Regions from separate parts of the Tumebacillus amylolyticus genome, predicted to be linked through region 2. Evidence: riboswitches for the same ligand, from Rfam matches in the RefSeq annotation. Region 2 holds a riboswitch; each other region holds the start of a gene.
What was found. A riboswitch is a leader RNA that binds a small molecule or an ion and turns the genes downstream of it on or off. The one in region 2 is predicted to bind cobalamin.

Region 1 (5,156 bases), 160 kb from region 2:
AATCCACAGCGTGATCGTCGATCTGCGGTGCTCCGCCGACCAGACCAGCGCCAGCCGCTTCCCAAGCGGCACCCTCTCGCTTTGCAACTCGGTAAAACGCGGCGAATCTTCGATGGCTTGTCTCACGTACAACGCGTACAACGCCGGGATCGCCGAGATCACAAACGCCGTGCGCCATCCGTAGTCGGGGATCACGAAGTACGAGATCAACGCCGCCACGATCCAACCTGCCGCCCAGAAGCTTTCGAGCAGAACGACGGCACGCCCGCGCTCCCGAATCGGCACCGATTCGGAGACGAGCGTCGATGCGACAGGAAGCTCACCTCCCAAGCCAAAGCCTGCGATGAAACGCAGCACACAGAGAATGGCAAAGCTTCCCGCCAGTGCGGACACGCCGCTTGCGGCGGAGAAGATCAGCAACGTCCAGACCAGAACGGCCCGACGTCCGTAGCGGTCGGCGAGCACGCCTGCAACCGCCGCGCCCGCCGCCATCCCAATTGAATTGATCGCGGTCAGCAGTCCGATCTGCTGCGCGCCCAACTTCCATTCCACCGCCAGTGCCGCCACGATAAACGAGATCATCCCCACGTCCATCGCGTCGAACATCCAGCTAAGTCCCGCGCTGAACAGCAGTTTCCGTTGCTTCGGTTCGCGCAGGAGAGACATTCTCTCCATGATCCGGCCCCTTTCCTCTTCGTTGTATGTAAAAAAAGGATTCCATGCTGTTAGGTTCAGTATCCCTTGTCTGGTGCCATTTGGCAACTGCCCCGAATATTGGGCAGATGACCCAAGACAAGCGCCGTCCCGTTTGTCCCTCCTCTTCAATAGAATGTAGCAAAACCACTTGAGAGGAGGGAATCTCATGTACGGTGCATTTGGCGGTTACACTCGTTGGGCGGTTGTGTTTCTGATCATCTTCGTTCTGTTCTTCTTGCTCGTTCCGGGTTACGGCGGCGGCGCAGTTGGCGGCGCAGCAACTGGCGGTTGCGGTTGCTAAGAAAAAAAGACCGTGCTCTCCACTAAGGGAGCACGGTCTTTTTTCTCAAGATCCAACGAACCCCGCCGAAACTCAGCGCCAGCAAGGCAAACAAAACAACCCCAACCACTTCAAAGTCGATCTCCGCCCCAGGATGAAACCACGTGAAAGACTCATAAAAAGACACCCCGAACGCCAACACGACGATCAGCCACCCCATCGCTTTCGAAGCGGTTCGACCGAATCGGCCGGACTTCGCCAACAACCGGTAGGCAACCAGCGAATCGACCGTATCGGTCAGCATCATCCCGACCATAAACGCAAGTCCCAAGAGCAAGGGAAGAAACCTCTGATCCGCATGTCCCGCTGCCAGCGCCCAGACCGAAGTCTGCGTGACCGTATCGGCCGCCAGCGCAAACACGCCCCCCGTCAAGATGATCAAAAACGGATTGGTCGTCTCACGCGCCGCTCGCGGTAGGAATCGTCCCTTGATTCCCTGCGGGGCGAAGTCGGTTTGCTCCGAGGAATTTCGAAGCAGATTCACCAGATTCAAACCACCGACGAGCGCCAGCGACCCAATCGAGACCCACGTGCCGATGATGTCAAAATAGTCGGGATACGTGAAGTCCCGAGAAATCTCAGCCAAAATGACGGCGACCGTTGCCACCACCAATCCGTGGCCAAAGGAAAACAAAGTCCCCACCCAAGGCGTGATTCTCCGCCCCAAGTGCAGGTTATGCCGTGCCAACCCATCGATAAAAGCGAGATGATCTGCGTCCAGCCCATGCCGGAGACCGAGTACAAAGACGAGTGCAAGCCATGAAAATGCATCCATTCGCCATTCCTCCCTGCCTCTACCTTCTGCCTACAGCCTATTCATTGGTGACCGTCGTATTCCTACTCGACACCAAACGAACGCCGCCAAAGCAAATCAGCAAGGCGCAGAAGATCACAACTCCAACCACTTCAAAGTCCAACTCCGCCCACGGATTGAAGTAGGTAAACGCCTCATAGAACGAAACCCCGAAAGCAAGCGCGACGATCACCCAGCCCATCACTTTGGAAGCGGTGCGTCCGAGCTTCCCCGACTGGGTCAACATCCGATACGCAACCAACGAGTCGATCGTATCGGTCAACATCATCCCCGCCATGAACGTAAGCCCCAGTACATACGGCAAATAGCCGTCCGCATTGCCGGATGCCAGCGCCCAGACCGAAGTCTGAGAAACCGTATCGGCTGCGAGAGCGAACATCCCCCCGATCCCGATGATCAGGAACGGGTTGGTCGTTTCGCGGGCGACACGCGGGATGAATCTCCCCTTGATCCCCTGAACGGAAAAATCGGCCTGTTCCGAGCGGTTTCGAATCAGGTTCATCGCGTTCAAGCAGCCGATCAAAGCGAGCGAAACGACAGAAATCCAAGTGACGATCGTATCGAAGTAGTCGGGGAACGTGAAGTCCTTGGAGATCATCGACAAAATGATGGCGACCGTCGCTACCACCAAGCCGTGACCGAATGAGAACAGGGTGCCGACCCAGCGCGCCGTTTTTCTGCCTTGGCGCAAGTTATAGCGGGTCAACCCGTCAATACAAGCCAGATGGTCTGCGTCCAAGCCGTGACGCAAACCGAGTACGAATACCAGTGCAAGCAACGAGAAATTTTCCATTGTATGGTTCCTCCTCTGTTTTCCCCTCGATCTGACACAACAAAAAACCCCATCCAAACGGATGGGGTTACGTGAACAATTGGACAGACGATACCCAAACAGAGAAACCTAGTCGTTCCATTGCACACCACTCCTTTCCGCGAAGGCACATTGGGTGTAGCGAACGTAGGTAGGTCTCCTGGCTTCCGGATCATCGCGCTCTCTCGTCTTCCCCAATCGCGAAGGATTGAGTGACATACGTGAGAGAGAACTCCTCGGTTACAGTGGCGGGACCGCTCGGGACTTTCACCCGATTCCCTGTTACCCCTTGCTTCAATTGACAAGGGCACCTCGTTGCTGACCTATGAAGTTAATCTTCCTACATATGTTATTCGTGGTTGTCCTCGTTATTCCTGCTTGCACGCCTTGAGCAGTGATTTCGCCCCTTCGGAGACGATTCCGATGTCGAACGAAGAGGTGAAGTAGCGGATTCCCAAGTCTGCGTAGTGTTGGCGCATGCTCGGGTGGGGCAGGTGGATGCCGATCTCCTTGCCCCTTTTTTTGATGCGCTTGACCAGCCATTGGATCGTTTCTTGCAAGAGCGGGTCGTCAAACTGCCCCGGCACGCCCAGGGATTGCGACAAGTCTGCCGGACCGATGAAGTACAGATCAACCGCCGCAGCGGAAACTTCCAGGATCTCGTCGATCCGCTCCACCGCTTGTTTGGTCTCGATTTGCAAGATCAGGTTGGTGGTGTCGTTCGCCTGTGTTGCAAATTCCTGAAACCCGACCGCACCGTACCCGTTGGCCCGACAGGCTCCCCCGAGCCCGCGCTGACCCATCGGGGCGAAAAATGCGGCGGAGATCGCAGCCTGCGCGTCTTTGGCACCGTTGATTCTCGGGATGATGACGCCCGTAGCTCCAAGGTCCAGCACGCGCCCGATCAAGGATTCGTCCACGTGCGGCACTCGCACCAGCGTCGGAGTCCCCGTTGCATTCGCGGCGAGGAGCAGCGTATCCACTTCGTTGTTCCCGATCGGCCCGTGCTCCATGTCGAGATGGAGGAAGTCAAAACCGCTTCTGCCGATGATTTCAACAATCGTCGGATGGGGAATTCGCAACCAAGTTCCGTAGAGAGAATTCCCTGAGAGGAGCTGTTGTTTGAAGGTCGTCATTTTATCACCCGCTTGTAAAAGATTCTATATCTTTACAAGTTTACAACTCACGGAGACGTTTTTGCAAATGTCGTGCGACGGCCTCGACGTTCGTTCCCGTCATGATGCTGTGGTGATTGCCGGGCACCTGCACCGCTTCGAATCTCCCGGAAACCAAGTCGCCCCAGCCCAATTCAGGTTCCCCGAACTGCTTGGCGAAACCGTCTTCGCCGCAGAAGAGCAAGAGATCTCCCTGATACGGCTGCGGTTGGTAGGTGCGCAGCGCTTCATCGTTTGCTCGGGTTACGGCGAGCAGGTTCCGAATTTGGTCTTCCCCGGTGCCAAGCGGCAGCAAGCCCTGTTTCTTGGCAGCTTCCAGCGCATGGAGCCAGTGTTCTTCGGTCGGAATCCCGCGCAATTGCTCCCAGTCCAACGACAACTTCGGAAGCAGGATGCCAAGCATCACCGCTTCGTCACTGAGCCAGCCTTTGCTTGCCATCTCGCCGTATTCGCCGTTTCGATAGAGGGGTTGTACGCTGAAATTCTGGGCACGGGAATCCAAGAGGGCCAGCAGGGCAACCTCTTCTCCCACTTGCCGCAATTGCTGAGCCATCTCATACGCAATGCATCCGCCCATCGAGTGCCCGACGAGCGTGTAGGGACCGACCGGCTGCTTCGATTTGATCAATTGAATGTAGTCGGTCGCCATGTCTTCAAATCGAGTGAAGGGAACTGCTTCCCCCTGCAACCCGCTCGACTGGATGCCGTAGACCGGCTGATCGGCTCCCAGATAACGGATCAGCTCAAAATAGCCTGTCGTATGCCCGCCATAGGGATGAATGCAGAAGATCGGCGCTTGCTTGCCCGTCGTTCGAATTCCCACCATGCGCGAACTTCCCGACGACTTGCCTCCCGCTCGCAACACTTGCGCCAACGCTTCGACCGTCGGGCTTTCGAGCAAGACTGCGTTGGAGAGCGAGGTGCCGAAGACCTGTTCCAGACGGATCATGACGCTCAGGGCGGACAGCGAGCTTCCCCCCAAGTCGAAGAAACTGTCGGTGACGCCGACTGGCGCCATGCCCAAGACTTCCTCGAACACTTTGACCAGTTCCAACTCCACCTCGTCCCGAGGCCCGATCACTTTCGGATCGGGGCGGTATTCGACTTGGGTCGGCTCGTACTCCGCTTCGGAAGTCGCGGCGACTTCGTCCATCCACTCCCCGTGCATCTGAGAAGTCGGACGAGCTTCCAACCAGTACCGATGGCGGTCGAAGGGATATACGGGCAACGCCACACGCCGCCGAGCTTCATGCGCGTACAGGTTCTCCCATTCGGGCGTAAGTCCCGCGATCCAGAGGCGGCCCAAGGTCATGAGCAATG
Region 2 (5,156 bases):
GGAGGTGTTCTCGACGTTCAAATCACCGGACGCTGTGTCGAGGGCGAGGGTGTCGGATTGGACGTTGGAGACGTCTTGGTTGCCGGAGCCGGTCGAGGAGAGCAAGGCTTTGGCTTTGAGGTCTTGGAGATGGATGTCGCCCGAGGCGGTGTTCACGGTCAGTCGGTCAAAGTCTCTCTGCGGGATCACGACATCGAGAGTTAGGGAATTGGAGCCGAAGTTCCACTGCTGGTCGGGATGGTCGATGAGGATGTGCAGCGTGTCTCCGTTGGTTTGCATCTTGAGACTGTACACATCGGAGCGGCCGTAACCGTGAAAATGTGCCGTCGCTTGGGAGTCCGGTCCGGGGGTGACGTTGACGTTGGCGGCGTATCCCTCGATGTCGATGATTTGGATGCCGGATGTTTCAGTCGATTTGGTTTCCTCGTAGTTCTGGCTGGACATCGTGGGGAGGGCGTAGAAGCCTGCCGCCCCGATGCCAACGACGAGAACGCCCAGCAGGGCGAGGTTGCGTTTCCATTCTTTCATCGCCGATCGCTTCCTCTCAGGGGAGATTGTTGCTGTTATAGACGAGAGGTTGAGGGGGAACCCTTCAAACTTTTTTGACAAAATTTTCGAGGGGGCTTAGAATGGGGGCACAATAGGTGCCTCGTCTGACGAGGTGAAAAGGGAAGCGTGAGACGCGCGGGCCCGCCACTGTGGTCGGGGACTGTCCGAAGCCACTGGCCTTTTTTTCGAGGGCTGGGAAGGCGAGGAATTAGGGATGATCCGACGAGCCAGGAAACCTGCCTATTGGGGAAGAACCTTATTTTGGGTCTGGACAATCCAAGCTTCTTTGCGGAGCTTGGATTTTTTTGCTTGTCCGGGCGAAATTCATTTCGGGGAGAGGATGAGAGAGATGTTGAAAACTGTTGAGGTACAAGTACGAGGTCTGGATGTCGAGGTCATGGAAGAGGCGCGCGGTCGGTGGGATCAATTGACGAAACCGTTGGGCAGTCTCGGAAAATTGGAGGAGATCGGCATCCGGCTTGCAGGTATACAAGGCACGGTGTTGCCGTCCGTTGAACGTCGGGCGGTGGTGGTGATGTGCGGAGACCACGGGGTGACGGCGGAGGGAGTTTCGGCGTATCCATCGGCCGTTACGGGATTGATGATGCAGAATTTCTCGAACGGGCGAGCGGCGGTGAATGTGCTGGCGCGGCAGATGGGCGCAGACGTTCATGTCGTGGATATCGGGAGTGCTTGTGAAGACGACATTCCAAACATCGTGCGGGAAAAAGTGAAACCGGGCACCGACAATATGGCGGTGGGTCCGGCGATGACGCGCGAAGAAGCGGTGCGTGCTCTGGAAGTGGGCATGGGCTTTGCTCGAAAGTTGAGCTCCGAGGGCGTGCAGGTGATTGCGCTCGGCGAGATGGGAATTGGGAACACGACTCCGAGCAGCGCGATTGCCTCTGTGCTGACGAGCCACCCTCTGGCCGAATTGGTCGGGCGCGGGACGGGGATTGAAGAGTCTGTTCTCCCGCACAAGGGCCACGTGATTCAGCGGGCGTTGGAGGTAAACCAACCGAACCCGGACGATGCGGTTGATGTGCTGGCGAAAGTCGGCGGTTTGGAAATCGCCGGGCTTGCGGGCGTGGTGTTGGGAGCTGCATCGGAGGGAGTGGCCGTGCTCGTGGACGGGGTGATTGCAGCGGCGGCGGCGTTGGTTGCGTATCGAGTGGAGCCGAAAGTCGGTCCCTATCTGTTCGCATCGCATCTGTCGCAGGAGCCTGCGCATCGAATTCTCTTGGAGGCGATGGAGTTGTCGCCGATGTTGCATCTTGAGATGCGTTTGGGCGAGGGAACGGGAGCCGTTCTGGCCATGCCGTTGCTTCAATCGGCAACTCGTTTGGTGCAGGAGATGGCGACATTTGCAGACTTGGGTCTGTAGACAGCTAGATTTATTTGGTATATAGTTTTGGAAGACTTCATAGAATTGAATAACAACAAACCACAAGGTGCTCGCGAGAGCTGAAAAGGGAAGCCGGTTAGAGTCCGGCACGGTCCCGCCACTGTATGTGAGGAGCGACCTCCAAGTTGCCACTGTACCCCGTTTTTGGGGAATGGGAAGGCGGAGGAAGCGTTGATTCACAAGTCAGGAGACCTGCCTCTGTGTGTATGTCCATCACTTCTTACGGGAGATAGGAGGTATGGCGGTCACGTGACTTTTGGTTGTTCGTGCGCAGGCTTTGGTGCTGTGTGCGGATGTAGAGAGGATAACGGAGGCGCCTTCCTATCGGGGAAGGCGCCTTTTTTTGTTGCGTTGGTTTGGTTTTTTTGGAGAGGAGAGACGGGATGACGACGAGAGGGAAGTTGCTGGTTATCGGTTTTGGGCCGGGGAGTTTCGATCATATCACCGACCGGGCACGGACGGCGATTCAGGAGTCGGATGTGATCATCGGGTACAACACGTACGTCGATTTGATTCGCGGGCTGTTGACCCATCAAGAAATTGTGCGCACGGGGATGACGGAGGAAGTCTCTCGGGCGATTGAAGCGGTTCGCCAAGCCGAGTTGGGGAAAAAAGTCGCGGTGATCTCTTCGGGAGATGCCGGGGTGTACGGGATGGCCGGGTTGGTGTATGAAGTGTTGATCGAGCAGGGCTGGACGGAAGCGACAGGTGTGGAGGTTGAGGTCATTCCGGGGATTTCGGCGATCAACTCCTGCGCGTCGTTGCTGGGAGCGCCGGTGATGCACGATGCGTGTACGATTTCGCTGAGCGACCATCTGACTCCGTGGGAAGTGATTGCAAAACGAGTGGAGGCCGCCGGGATGGGGGACTTCATCGTGGCGTTGTACAATCCGCGGTCGGGTCGCAGAACGCGGCAGATCGTGGAGACGCAACGGATTCTGTTGAAGTACCGTCCGGCCGAGACGCCGGTGGGCTTGGTGAAAAGTGCGTATCGTGCGAGTCAGCAAGTGGTGCTGACGACGCTCGGCGAGATGTTGGAGCATGACATCGGGATGCTGACGACGGTCATCATCGGGAACACGAGTACGAAAGTGTACGACGGCAAGATGATTACTCCACGGGGTTATCAGCGGAAGTACACGCTGGATCGCGCCGAGCAGCCGATTCGCATGAACGAGCGGTTGAAAGAAGAGCACGAGCCGTGGGCGTTGCACGGCGGGGTTTCGGAGGTGCGCGGGAACAAGCAGGCGGAGAGCATTGTGACTGCGGGTGTTGCAATGACCTCGGGAGTTGCAGTGCCTTCGAGCGCGGTGGCTTTGGCAGAAGCTCCGGTTTCGCGGAGCTCGGCAGCTTTGGCGATGGAGGCTGTGTCGCTTTTGGTGAATCGCGGGGTCTTGGAGACGTCTGTGGTGGAGCGCGACGCACGCGTGCAAGGGGCGCTTTTTTCCCAGCCGTTGATCTTGGAAATTGCGGTGTCGCCGGGCGTCGGCAACAAAAAACTGACGCCTAAGCAAATGGCAGTGATGTTAGACGTGGTCGGGGAGGACGGCGAAGTCGAGTACACCCCGCACCATTACGTGATTCTGCGCGTGCCGACCCGCGACCCGGAGTTCGTCTCCGAAGTACTGACCCACGCCGGCATGATCGTCCAACCCATCGGCGACGTCGTCCAACTTAAAGCCTGCGACTTCTGCAACTTGGAAAAAACGGAGTCCCTCCCGCAAGCGGAAGAACTCCTGCAACGCTTCGGCGGCCTCTCCGTGCCCAAAGAGCTGAAAATCGGCTTCGCAGGTTGCGGCATGGCCTGCTACGGTTCGGTCAACGAAGACATCGCGATGGTCTACCGCCGAGGCAAGTTCGACCTCTTTCTCGGAGGCAAAGCGATCGGACGCAACGCCCACCCGGCGCAACGAGTGGCAGAAGGCTTGGAACCGTCCGAACTGCTCTCCGCCGTCGAAGAGATTCTCGCCACGTACAAAGCCAAGGGACATCCCGACGAGCGCTTCCATAAATTCTTCAAACGGGTCGGTGACGTCGCAGGCTTCCACCACGAAGACTACCAAGCACCGCTCGTCATCGAATCCATCTGCGGAGATTGAGAAAGGGGACGGACTTCATGAGTCATGCAATTCTATTGGTCGGACACGGCAGCCGTGTGCAGGAGGGCAACTCCGAGTTGCTCGCTTTTGCCGGTCGCGTACAGGGTCGTCTCGGGGAGAAGTACCCAATTATCGAGACATGCTTTCTGGAATTGACCACGCCGACGATTCCGCAGGGGATTGCCGCCTGTGTCGAGCGCGGAGCAACACGGGTGACGCTGGTGCCGATCATTTTGTTTGGCGCAGGGCACTCCAAAATTCACATCCCGCATGCGATTGACAACGCACGCGAGCTCTACCCGCACGTTGAATTCTCGTATGGAAAACCGATTGGCGTGCATCCGAAAGCGTTGGACATCTTGACAACGCGTGTAGAAGAAGCGGGGTTGGAGCGGGGTCGTCGTGAGGGCGAGCCGCGGACGGACGAAGCGATTCTCATCGTCGGGCGCGGGAGCAGCGATCCCGATGCGAACAGCGACCTTTTTAAAGTGTCGAGGTTGTTGTGGGAACGGACGCCTGTGAAGCACGTGGAGACTTGCTATATCGGCGTGACCGACCCGAACTTTGAAGACGGGTTGAAACGGTGCTTGGCGTTGGGAGCGAAGCGGGTGTATGTGTTGCCGTACTTCCTCTTTACAGGTGTATTGATCAAGCGAATTGAGGATTTCATGGATGTGTTTCGGACGACGTATCCGCAGGTGGAGTTGCGATTGGCGGAATACTTCGGCTTCCACGACGCGTTGATCGATCTGGTGCAAGAGCGGGCCGAAGAAGCGGCGCAGGGCGATGTGAAGATGAACTGCGACCACTGCCAGTTCAGGCTGATGGCGATGGATGAACATCACCACCATCACGACCATGATCATGAGCACGGACATCACCACCATCATGAGCATGAACACGATCATGACCATCACGATCACGAACCTATTCACGCTCATGAGGAGGCCGTAAAATGATCCTCCATCTCGCCGGAACCTCCGACGCCCGCGAACTCGCGGTCCAATTGCGCGAGTCGGGATTTGACTTGACCGCCTCGGTCGTCACCGACAGCGCGGCTCAATCTCTTCAGGAAGCAGGCGTCCCTGTCCGCGTCGGCCGCT
Region 3 (5,156 bases), 360 kb from region 2:
GCAGAACAAGGGCGACCAAAACGGGGACGGCATCGAAGGGTTCTACCCGGGCGTCACGCCGTTCATCCAGAACATCGTGTCAGACTCCACGCCGGTTCAAGGCGAGATCGAAGCACCGCAACTCAACGCGTTGCCGGGCACCAACCACCAGCGCACGATGGTGACGGTCGAAGATCGTCTGCGCTCGTACGGCATCCCGGAATCCGCGATCTCCCAAGCTTGCGAACAAGTCCGCAACGGGCACACCCTCGCCGTATTTCGCGACGGCGAGCAATTGGACAACGTTGCGCGCAATTTGAAGGGCGAGACCCCGTATTGCGAGATGGTGGCAGGGGAGACCAAACCGTTTTAAGCACAGAAACAGCTCCGCGATGGCGGGGCTGTTTTTTTCTATAACTTTTCCATATTTATTCCACATCTGATGGGTACCATGAAGTCAAGAGGTCAATCACAACTTGTTGAAAGGTGGACACAACGATATGAAAAACTTTCAAAAACTTCTCGTAGGTACTACCCTTGCCGCAGCATTGGCACTTGGAGGCGGCGCAGCAGCATTCGCCGCGACGGACGACCCGGCAACCACCACCACTCCGGCTCCGAGCGCTGAGCACCACCACAAAGGGGAGCATCAGAAAGTCAAGTTGACCGACCAGCAAAAGCAAGCGATCAAAGACGCGGGCGTCGATTTCAAATCGATGAAAGAGACCAAGAAACAAATGTGGGAAACCCGCAAGTCGATCAAAGAATCGCACCAACAACTTCAAGACCTTGAGAAAAACACCACCGACAAAGCGCTGAAAAAGCAGATCAAATCCGATCTGAAAACCACCGAAGCCGACCTCGCCAAACTCAAAGAACTGCGCACGACCGGCAAAGACCTGCACAAACAACTGCACGATGCGGTCCTTGCGTCCGATTCCGCCAAAATCAAGGAAGTCGCAGCCAAAATCCAAGCACAGAACCAAGACGCGCTGAAACTCATGCAAACCATCGACGCAACGCTTAAAGCGGAACTGACCAAGGCGCAAGGGAAGAACTAAGCTCCTGACTCAACCTCCGACAGCGAGAGAAATAAGCCAACCCCCGTGGCGCGGAGGTTGGCTTTTTTTACGAACGGAAAATGTACTTCCGATCAGGGGAATGATATAATCACCTCGTACATAGAACTCCTAATACCTGATCTTAATTCCTTGGAGGTATACATCACATGTCTTCACTTACCGGCAAGATCGCACTCGTCACCGGAGGCTCCCGCGGCATTGGCCGTTCGATTGCATTGAAACTGGCGGAAGAGGGCGCAGACGTCGTCATCAACTTTTTCCGCAACCGCAAACCGGCGGAAGAAACCAAAGCGATGATCGAATCTCTCGGCCGTCGCTGCCATATCATCAAAGCGAACGTCGGCGACCTCGACAAGCACCAATTGATCTTTGACGAAATCCAAGAAGTGATGGGCGGCCTCGACATCCTCATCTCGAACGCGGCGTCCGGCGTGCAACTTCCGGCGATGGAAGTCGAAGAAAAGCACTGGGACTGGACGCTCAGCATCAATTCCAAAGCGCTGCTCTTCCTCGCGCAAAAAGCAGTCCCGATGATGGAAGCACGCGGCGGCGGCTCCATCGTGGCGATCTCGTCGCTCGGCTCTAAATTCGCGCTGAAAAACTACATCAACGTCGGCACCTCCAAAGCGGCTCTCGAATCGATCGTACGCTACCTCGGCGTGGAACTCGCTCCGAAGAACATCATCGTCAACGCCGTCTCGGGCGCAGCAGTGGACACCGACGCTCTCACGCACTTCCCGAACCGTGAAGAGATGATCCAAGCGGCGGTCGACCGCACCCCGGCAGGTCGCATGATTACGCCGGAAGACCTCGCGAACTCCGTGCTGTTCCTCTGCTCCGAGCAGTCTCGCATGATCGTCGGCCAAACCTTGGTCGTCGACGGCGGCTATTCGTTGATTGGCTAGGAATTATCAGGTAAGATGAAAGGCGAGGTGATTGCTAATGGCAACCGAACAAATTCTGCGTAGCAACGAGTTTATGGTCATCCAATCCGCGATTGCAGCCACGAACTTCGCAATCGGCGCATTTACCGTTGAGTTGAAAGCGCAAGAAGCGATGAAAAACGAAGAGATGATCCCGCGTCTGCAAGGAGCTCTCGCCAAGGCGAAAGAAGACCGCAAGTACGCAATGAGCCTTCTCGACGTGCAACTCGAAGGCAACTTCAACGACGACGCCGACTTCAAGAAAGTTCTCGACCTCGTCTATTCGTACAACTCTTTGATCGACCATTCGCTGATCAACGGTCGTTCCGCATTTCTTCCGCTGGGCGCCGTTCCGTCGATGCGTTTTGAGAAATACGAAGAGCAGTAAGTCAACATCATTTGAAAAAGAGACCAGGCCGCTCGCGGTGCTGGTCTTTTTTTTCGTGGGATGGTACACTAGTTTTGTAATTTCATAGGAATGGTGCCATGAAGTGTAGGGAAAGCGGTGCAAATCCGCTGCAGCCCCCGCTACTGTAAACGGCGACGATCCCGCAAGTACCCATTGTGCCAAGCGGCATGAGAAGGGGCGGAGGTCGGAGGACCCGTGAGCCAGGAGACCTGCTTCAAGGACGGCACTTTTTTTTCGTAGCACCTTCGGAGGGAAGGTTCAGGCGTACATACGAACCTGTTCTCCCGACCGATTGGTTAGGGAGTTTTTTTATTGTTTGGAACTAGAGAGGAGCACAACCAATGAACCGCAACTTCGTCAAAATCGCCGCTTCCACGCTGTTGATCGCTGGCCTGATGGCCCCGTCTCTCAGCGCAGTGGCTGCCACGGATACCAAGGCGCACGTGAAAGTCCGCGTCGTCGGCCCGAACGGGTTTATGAAAACGGAATACCTCGCCGTCGGTGCAGAGTCGTTCAAAAACACCGCGGGCGATACGGTCCAAATGGACAAGCCGACCGTATTGGGCGCACTGGTGGACATCGCGGCGAAGGACTCCATCGATTACACGGCGACCACTTCCCAATTCGGCACCTACGTGAACAAAATCAACGGCGTCGGGGAGAAAACCATCAACAACAACACCGCTTGGCTGTTCTGGGTGAACGGCAAGTCGGTCGATGTCGGGGCGGACCAAGCGGAACTGCATGACGGCGACGAAGTGGTCTGGGGCTTCTCCGACTACACGCAAACGCTGTACCCGAAACTTGAAATCTCTTCGACTCATCCGTTCGTGGGCGACAACTTCACCGTGAAAGTCACCGCGCAGAAGACCACGTACGACGCGAACTGGAACGCAACGACGACCACCGTGCCGGTCGAAGGCGCATCGCTTGCCACCGTCAACAGTGACGAAGCCATTTTTGTCACCGACAAAGACGGCGTGGCGACGGTGAAAGCGTCGGACGCAGGTCTGCTCACCCTCAACCTCGACAAAATCGACCCGGCGACCGGTCTCCCGCTGATCATCCGATCCGGCGACGTGAACGTGCTCGTAGGCAACAAAGACGCGAAGTTCACCGACCTCAACGGCTACGACTGGGCGGCACCGAGCATCCTGAAGCAAGCGCAAGCAGGCATCGTCGTCGGGGACGGGAGTTCGCACTTCGAACCGGGCCGTGCCGTAACCCGTGGCGAACTCGCGAAAATGATCTCGCTGGTCGGCGCTTCGAACGGGGATCTCAACTTCGGCGGCGAGAAGCAATTCTCCGACGTCGCAGCTCGTGATCACTACAACCAATTCATCCAAACGGTCGTGCGCAAAAACATCCTCTCCGGCGACGCGGAAGGCACGTTCCGTTCAAACGACGGGATCACCCGCCAAGAGCTGGCAATCGTCGTGGCACGCTTGGCAGGGCTCTCTCCGGAAACCACCGATACGCTGACGTTCCTCGACAAAGGACAGATCGGCGACTATGCGAAAGGCTACGTGGAAGCGGTCGTGAAGGCCGGTTACATGCACGGCTACTCCGAAGGCTTGTTCTCGCCGCTGGCGTACGCGGACCGTGCCGAAGTCGCTTTGGTGTTGGACTCCATCCATACTTCGAATAACTAGGAATTCCGCACGTATAGCTAAGTGTAGAGTGGAGGCTCGATAGACGAGCCTCACTCTTTTTTCTTGAATGTGAGGAGGTTGTGAACCATCATGAAGATCGCAAGGAGTCTTGGGCTTTTCGTTGCGCTTGCACTGGTCGGCACTGCATGCGGCAAATCATCGTCCGACGCGCAGAAGCCGGACGCTCTGCCCCAACTAGAGGTGCAGACCCCCGTCGTCGATGACAAGAAGCAGGAGGCGGAACCAAAATCCCAAGAGCAACAAGCCACCCCTTCTGAGAAAAACGCCTCGGACACGCAAGCGTCTTCCGAGTCGGGCAAAAACCCGTCTGCGTCGACGGCAAACTCTGCAAGAAGCGGCGGCAATGGCAAGAGCTCCAATGGCGGCACGAGTGGAGCAGGGAGTTCCAATGGTTCCAGCAATGGGAACTCCGCTTCGAACGGGACAACGTCCAATTCGTCCGGCACGAACAGCCAGCCGAGCAACAACTCGACCGGCGCGACGAACGGGAACTTCGAACTCAGCGTCACGGAGTACTTCGGCAACAACTCCGTCTTCAACGAACCGGTAGCCGTCTCGACGGAGCAGAGTCTGCTCGATACGATGCGCGACCATCTCGACATCGAGACGGCGTACGGCGGTTCGTTTGTCAACGGCATCAACGGCACGAAGTCGGGCTATACGAGCAAGTCGATTTTCACCCGCAAGAAGCGCGATTGGTTTTACTATGTCAACGGCAGCGTCTCGCCGGTCGGAGCAGATGCAGTCAAACCGAAACCGGGCGACGCAATTTGGTGGGACTATCACGACTGGTCGGGCGACGGTTCCAGCACGCCGAGCGTCGTGGCCTCCTATCCGCATCCGTTCACGACCGGTTACAACGGAGCGCAACCCGGCACGACGATCTACTTCAGCGGAGATCATGTATCTGACGCGAACCGTCTCGCCAACGCCCTGCGAGGTTTTGGCGCAGGCAACGTCTCCACAGCCGCGTATGCGGACGGCAGTGTCGCGCATCCGTCAACCAATGTGATCGTACTCGGCACATGGAGCGAACTCGGCAACCAGCCGACGATGCAAACGCTGTTCGGCTCGCCGACGCACACGGGCT

Region 1: it holds a riboswitch for cobalamin, as region 2 does, so the genes downstream of both, JJB07_RS03275 (HoxN/HupN/NixA family nickel/cobalt transporter) here and cobJ (precorrin-3B C(17)-methyltransferase) in region 2, are expected to answer to the same signal.
Region 3: it holds a riboswitch for cobalamin, as region 2 does, so the genes downstream of both, JJB07_RS05660 (S-layer homology domain-containing protein) here and cobJ (precorrin-3B C(17)-methyltransferase) in region 2, are expected to answer to the same signal.

The regions. Positions count from the first base shown of each region.
Region 1 covers NZ_JAEQNB010000001.1:697,290-702,445, reverse strand. Annotated here, with positions in the region: gene JJB07_RS03285 (MFS transporter) at 1-675, opposite strand, end outside; gene JJB07_RS24165 (hypothetical protein) at 863-997, shown strand; gene JJB07_RS03280 (HoxN/HupN/NixA family nickel/cobalt transporter) at 1,020-1,811, opposite strand; gene JJB07_RS03275 (HoxN/HupN/NixA family nickel/cobalt transporter) at 1,849-2,643, opposite strand; cobalamin riboswitch at 2,794-2,991, opposite strand; gene JJB07_RS03270 (HpcH/HpaI aldolase family protein) at 3,030-3,797, opposite strand; gene JJB07_RS03265 (hybrid non-ribosomal peptide synthetase/type I polyketide synthase) at 3,838-5,156, opposite strand, start outside.
Region 2 covers NZ_JAEQNB010000001.1:859,238-864,393, forward strand. Annotated here, with positions in the region: gene JJB07_RS04005 (DUF4097 family beta strand repeat-containing protein) at 1-528, opposite strand, end outside; cobalamin riboswitch at 626-807, shown strand; gene cobT (nicotinate-nucleotide--dimethylbenzimidazole phosphoribosyltransferase) at 899-1,933, shown strand; cobalamin riboswitch at 1,982-2,169, shown strand; gene cobJ (precorrin-3B C(17)-methyltransferase) at 2,338-4,053, shown strand; gene JJB07_RS04020 (sirohydrochlorin chelatase) at 4,071-5,012, shown strand; gene cobK (precorrin-6A reductase) at 5,009-5,156, shown strand, end outside.
Region 3 covers NZ_JAEQNB010000001.1:1,216,848-1,222,003, forward strand. Annotated here, with positions in the region: gene JJB07_RS05640 (hypothetical protein) at 1-352, shown strand, start outside; gene JJB07_RS05645 (hypothetical protein) at 480-1,040, shown strand; gene fabL (enoyl-[acyl-carrier-protein] reductase FabL) at 1,208-1,966, shown strand; gene JJB07_RS05655 (hypothetical protein) at 2,004-2,372, shown strand; cobalamin riboswitch at 2,433-2,624, shown strand; gene JJB07_RS05660 (S-layer homology domain-containing protein) at 2,735-4,045, shown strand; gene JJB07_RS05665 (DUF4430 domain-containing protein) at 4,136-5,156, shown strand, end outside.